DNA from 2 places in the Tuberibacillus sp. Marseille-P3662 genome. Region 2 is predicted to be linked to the other one. Evidence: riboswitches for the same ligand, from Rfam matches in the RefSeq annotation. Region 2 holds a riboswitch; the other holds the start of a gene.
What was found. Region 2 has a riboswitch for cobalamin ahead of B9Y89_RS12290 (ABC transporter substrate-binding protein). Riboswitches for the same ligand answer to the same signal wherever they lie in the genome.
Positions count from the first base shown of each region.

Region 1: another riboswitch for cobalamin. It lies ahead of B9Y89_RS03545 (ribonucleoside-diphosphate reductase subunit alpha); the one in region 2 lies ahead of B9Y89_RS12290 (ABC transporter substrate-binding protein).

Region 1 is NZ_FXBS01000003.1:401,619-405,047, forward strand. It holds gene B9Y89_RS03540 (glutamate synthase subunit beta) at 1-355, shown strand, start outside; cobalamin riboswitch at 846-1,040, shown strand; gene B9Y89_RS03545 (ribonucleoside-diphosphate reductase subunit alpha) at 1,226-3,429, shown strand, end outside.
Region 2 is NZ_FXBS01000006.1:743,169-746,597, reverse strand. It holds gene B9Y89_RS12295 (FecCD family ABC transporter permease) at 1-307, opposite strand, end outside; gene B9Y89_RS12290 (ABC transporter substrate-binding protein) at 270-1,244, opposite strand; cobalamin riboswitch at 1,367-1,545, opposite strand; gene B9Y89_RS12285 (ATP-binding protein) at 1,589-3,373, opposite strand; gene B9Y89_RS12280 (response regulator transcription factor) at 3,370-3,429, opposite strand, start outside.

The DNA of each region.
Region 1 (3,429 bases), on a different contig from region 2:
TGGCAAAATTATAGGATTGGAGACGGTAAGAATCGTCTCCGATGTAGATGAAGCCGGCCAATCCTATATGCGTGAATGTGAAAACTCTAAAGAGTTTTGGCCCGTTGATCTTGTTCTGATTGCTATCGGATTTGTAGGTGTTGAACAGGAGATCGATCATGCTGGTTTAGCTGTTAATCAAAGAGGCAGCTTGGCTGCCAATCGGAAAACGTACCAGACCAATCGGGCGAAAGTCTTTGGAGCGGGTGATGCTCGTCGCGGTCAAAGTTTAGTCGTGAACGCTATTCGTGAGGGTCGTGAAGCGGCTGATTCCTGTCATCAGTATTTGATGGAGACCGCCCAATTAACAAGTTAATGATTCCGAGATTAAACAACCGGTGCTTTTATTGCGCCGGTTTATTTTAGATTGATAGAATAAGTAACGTTGATTATCCACCCTCTTATAGGTCCTAAGTTTGAAAGATGGGTGTTATTGTTCTAATAATCATTAATCTGTGTTAGTATATCCTTATTATTAAATTCATTTGATCAAATGATACCAATTTGGGAAAAAAGATCAATTGTTCCCCAACTCAGTCAGGGGGATTTTTAGTATTTTTCCCGATACTTCTATAGGATCAGAACTGTTATAATAAAGTTGCAGAAGTTAAATTAAAACAAAGAGAGTCATTGTTTAGTTATTCACTTCTGTTTCTCCATCATAAAACTCTTTGTTTTACTCTTCCCCAATGATGGGTTCACCCAAACGGTGAGCCCTTTTTAATCTATTTTACCGTCATTTTTATAAAAGCCATTGAAATATACAATATATTGCGCTATAATTCGATGTGGAATTCAATATGTTGTATATTCGTGATAGTTAAGGTGTCCTTCAAGGAATTAAAAGGGAATCCGGTGAAAGGCCGGAGCTGTCCCCGCAACTGTCAGTGTTACGAAACGGAAGTAGCCACTGTACAATCAGCTTTTGTGCTTTTTGTATGGGAAGGCCCGGAGTAGGATGAAGCACAAGCCAGTAGACCTACCTTATCTATAGCGTTTCATAAACTTCGGGGATCTGAGTGAATGAAACGGCGCCGGCGGGAACGTGACGGGAGTAAGTCTATTATTTTTTAATAGATGATCTCATATGTTTCTTTTACATGCTTTTAAAGGTCTGTGTCGTTTCAACCTCATCCTGAATATGGATGGGTTTTTTTATGCCCAAATGATTGGAAGGAGCTTGAACATGCAGACGACTGAAAGGGTCTCACCAAAATTAAATCGCTTAGAAGGTGAACTTCTAGCACGATTTCCACAACTAGATATATCGGCAGTCATCGAAAAAACAAGTCAGCAAAGTCAACATAAAAATGAGGCTGAACTTGACCAGCTATTGGCGCTTAATATATTAGAAAAAATCACAGCCGAGGAACCGGACTGGACCTATGCCGCAGCTTATGTTTTCCTACAACAACTCTATGAAGAGACAAAGACGAGACGTGATATTGCATCAGGTTATGGTGATTTTTACGGACTGATTGAAACGTTGACGAACATGGGCGTTTACTCTCATGAATTAATCAATACTTATAGCCATGAAGATATTCAAGAGTTGGAAAATACTATTGACTCTGATAAAGATTCTCTTTTTACTTACATAGGTATTAAAACCTTGAGTGATCGTTATCTAGCTCGGGATTATGAAGGACATATCTATGAACTTCCACAAGAACGCTTGATGATCATTGCGATGACTTTGATGAAACAGGAACAAGCGGATCGCCGGCTTGAGTGGGTTAAAGAAGCCTATTGGGCCTTATCAAATCTATATATGACCGTGGCAACACCCACATTGGCCAATGCGGGCAAGTCTTATGGTCAGTTAAGCTCATGTTTTATAGATACTGTGGATGATAGTTTGCGCGGCATCTATGATTCGAATACGGATGTTGCGACGCTATCAAAAAATGGCGGCGGCATTGGTATCTATCTTGGCAAGATTCGTTCCCGTGGATCCGATATAAAAGGGTTCAAAGGTGTTTCTTCAGGTGTTCTGCCTTGGATGAAGCAATTAAATAATACGGCTGTCTCCGTCGATCAATTGGGTCAACGTCAGGGAGCTGTCGCCGTTTATTTGGATTGTTGGCATCAGGATATCTTTGATTTCCTTGACGCCAAACTAAACAACGGTGATGAGAGGTATCGGACCCATGATTTATTTACGGCCGTTTGTATTCCTGACTTATTTATGGAAAAGGTTGCTGCCAGGGAAGATTGGTATTTATTTGATCCGCATGAAGTTCGAAAAGTGATGGGATTTTCACTAGAAGACTTTTATGATGAAACCAAAGGTAACGGTGAGTTTCGAGCCCATTACCAGGCTTGTGTTGACCATGAAGGCTTGTCGAAAGTAAAGGTACCGGCTATCGATATTTTTAAACGAATCATGGTCTCCCAACTTGAAACGGGAACACCGTTTATGTTCTATCGGGATACCGCCAATCGGATGAATGCGAATAAGCATGAAGGCATGGTGTACGGAAGTAACCTTTGTACGGAAATTGTCCAAAATATGTCGGCGACAACTGTCACAGAAGAAAAAGTTGAGGACGGTAAAATTATCATTATGAAAGAACCGGGTGACTTTGTCGTTTGTAATCTATCATCGATTTCGATGGCCAGTGCGATTCAAGATGAGGTACTAGAGCGATTAATTCCGGTCCAAGTTCGGATGCTTGATAATGTTATTGATATTAATGATATCGAAGTCAAACAAGCGAGCCAGTCGAATCAAAAATATCGTGCGGTAGGTCTAGGAACCTTCGGATGGCACCATCTACTGGCCCTTCAAAAAATTGCGTGGGAATCGGAAGAGGCTGTGAACTATGCTGACCAAATCTATGAAACAATCGCCTATCATGCGATTAAGGCGAGCTGTGAGTTGGCTAAGGAAAAGGGCGCTTATCCAACTTTTCATGGATCGGATTGGTCAACAGGTGACTATTTTGACCAGCATGGTTATACCAGTCGCCAATGGCAAGCGCTAAAAGCGGATGTACAGGCACACGGTATAAGGAATGGCTATTTAATGGCTGTTGCCCCGAATTCATCAACGTCGATCATTGCTGGTTCAACAGCGTCCATTGACCCGATTTTTAGCAAAGCCTATTCGGAAGAAAAGAAAAATTATAAGATTCCAGTTACAGCGCCTGATTTGAATGTCGAAACGACCTGGTATTATAAGTCCGCCTTTAATATTGACCAAAGCATGAGTATTAGACAAAACGCGGCTAGACAAAAACACATCGACCAATCGGTTTCGTTTAATATCTATGTCCACAATGATATCAAGGCGAAAGACTTATTAGGTCTTCATTTTGAAGCTTGGGAATCGGGGCTTAAGACCACTTATTATACAAGATCAACGTCCACAGAGGTCGATGATTGTGA
Region 2 (3,429 bases):
ATGGATTTCGCAATAATCCTTGCATCGCACAACCAGCGGCAGCTAAGGCAGCTCCAACAAGAAAGGCGACCAGCACACGAGGCATACGAATCAACCAAATAATGTTGTCACTAACAACCGGATCACCAGATACTGGACCCCAAAACAAATGTGAAGCAATAATATCAATCACTTTAAAAAAAGGGAGTGCCACACTCCCACTGGCAATCCCTAATACTATGGCTGTCATCGCTAATAAAAAAGTGCATAGGTAGAGAAGGACAATCCGGTTATTGCCCGAAAGCATCCGGATAAACGCGCTTCGCAAGTTCAACGACTCCTTTAGAAATCCGTGGACCGGGCCTTGAAACGAGATTAGTATTTATGGTGTACACACGTTCGTTCTTAACCGCGCCGACATTTTGCCAAGCTTCACGGTTTAACACACTTTGCACTGCTTTTTGATCACCATAAGTTAATATGATGATATCGGGGTTATATTTAACAGCTGCTTCTTCGGTCACTTTGGGATAACCTTGCAAATCACTAGCAACATTATTTCCTCCGATGATTTGGATAAGTTGATTCATAAATGTCCCTTGACCCGCTGTATAAATATTGGGTGAGGCCGATATTTCTGTCCAAATTTTCTTTTTCTTAACATCAGCTTTCTTTACCTTTTGTTTAACATCAGAAATCGTTGTTTTCATATCCTCAATAACGTGCTGACTTTGATCACTCATACCTGTTAACTTGCCGATAGTTGTTATAGAATCGTAGATACCATTAAGCGTTGTTGGATTTTTGACAACAAACACTTTGATACCCGATTGCCGCAGTTTCTTTATGGCCTTAGGTTTATTAATCTGTTGCGCGAGCACGAGATCAGGATTTAACGAAACAACCTTTTCAACATTAATTTTTAAACCGCCAACTTTAGGTAAATCTTTGACAGCTTTTGGATAAGTATCATTGTTGGTAACACCGACCATTTGATCATCAAGACCCAAAGCAAATGCGATTTCCGTATTACTTGGAAGCAAGGATACGATCCGTTCCGGGGCCTGTTTGAGCGTCACTTGTTTTCCGGTCTGATCTTTCATCGTTACCGGGAAAGCCTGATCAGCTTCCTTATGTTGTTCTTGCTGGTCGCCTCCATTATCTTGGTCGGTTTGATTTTGCTTTGACTGATTGCCACATGCCGTCATGATAACCAGCATGAGGGTGAGTAGAACTAAAACTGTTAAACGAAAACATGATTTCATAAAAAGATTCCCCCTTTATAAGTAAAAAAAGCCCATCCATTGGATGAACTTTCGTCACGACGGCACGATTCAGTCATCGCAAAAATCCGTCGTTTCCAAAACTCAGAGCCCCGAAGTATAGAAACACTCTCGATGCGTAGGCAGGTCTCCTGACTCATGCTTCATCCTACTAGAACTCTTCCCGGGCTCGCAGCACCCAGTGATGATGTTCATTCGTCAACAATAACAGTTGCGGGGACAGTTTTGGTCTCACACCAAATTCCCTATTAAGTCTAACGACACCTACACATCCACTATTCTATTTTCTACACAAGTCTACAAAATTCACAACCCTCTTGCAATGATTATCCACGAGGCAACGTAAAAGCAAACGTCGTTCCTTTCTCAACTTTACTATGCACCGATATTTGACCGCCGTGAGCTTCAACAATATTCTTTGCGATGGCCAGTCCGAGACCTGTTCCTGACTTACCGCGCGTTCGTGCTTTATCGGCTTTATAAAATCGTTCAAACACAAACGGTAAATCTTCTTTTGGAATACCTGATCCCGTATCCGTAATACTTATGCGGATATGGTCATGCTGCTCACGTGCCTGAACTTTAACATAGCCCCCCGCCTTGCTATGGCGAATGGCATTGTCAATGAGATTCGTCACGACTTGTTCGATACGGTCAGGGTCTATTGTTAACATGATATCATCATGTTTCAGGCCATCATAGAGCAATTGAATGCCTTCATCTCGGGCCATGGTTTTAAATTTACTAACGACTCGTTCAGAGAACTCATTCATACGAATGTCCGTTGTATTCAGCTGAAAATGACCTGTTTCAAGACGCGCTAAATCAAGAAGCTCATTCACAAGCCTCCCCATTCGCAACGACTCTTCATAAATGATGCGAGCAATTTCCTTCTCTTCCTCTTCAGAACCGGCAACATCATCAACAATCGCTTCACTATATCCTTGCAGCATTGATATGGGTGTACGTAGTTCATGGGATACATTCGCGATAAATCCCTTTCTTAATTGATCGAGCCGGCGTTCTTCTGTCATATCACGCAATACGGCTACAGCACCACGAACTTCCGTCTGATTATAGAGAGGTGTCATTAGGAGCACCCAACTACGGCCCTGGTAAGTTACCTCTGTTACTTGTTCCTTTTCCGTACGCGTAACTTCTTGGAACAACGTTTTAACCGGCTCAGGTAAGGGCTTGTCGTCCCTATCAAAAACATTTTTCTCATACATCCAAGAAGCAAGAAATTGTTCAGCCGGAGGATTCGTGATTAGCATTTCACCCTTCTCGTTTAACGTCATCACGCCGTCGGCCATACTGCTAAGAATCCCTGATAATTGTTCCTTTTCTTGATTCAGCGCCGTAATATTTGCGGTCAACTGAGTTCCCATTTTGTTAAAAGCAGTCGCTAATTCACCAATTTCATCCTTAGTCAGAACCGGTACATGGGTATCAAATTTACCTTCAGCTACCTCTAGAGCTGCTTGACGCATGTTCCTAAGTGGAGATGTAATCCGGGTTGATAGAAAGAAGGCAAAAATCGTTGTCAAAATAATGGCAATGCCAGCACCAATATAGATGATTTTCTTAGCATTATCAGTTGTCTCCTCTATTACATCCAAGGATTGATAGACATACACTGCACCAGGCTCTCCGTCAAATGTTTCAATCGGAACGCCAACGATTAAAATGCGGTTATGCTGGGCTTGACCATCTATTTCAAACGAAAAGTCCCCTTTTTTCGAAACTGTTTCTTGTTCTGTTAGCACATCAGATAATTTCGGATCGTCGGTAATCGCAGGTTTCGGTAATTTTGGAAGGTTATTCTTAGCAGGTGAAATCCAATAGGCACCGTCACGATTAAGAACGATGGCACGGGCCGAATAAGCATCGGTGATTTGTGACACCGCCTCTAAAGCAGAACCTGTCTTTTGGTGATCTGAAACAATTTCATTAACCTTCACACCAATTCCTTCCATCTGATCCTCAACTTCATTGACGTGAAAGTTCTCAAACAACTGCAATAAGAGAAACGTTAAGAAAAATAAAACAACGGACACCAATAACAAAATGGTGCCCCATAGTTTAACAACAACGCTTTTCCAAAACATCAGCTGTTACCTACCTCAAATTTATAACCAACGCCCCAAACCGTGACAATGATATCCGC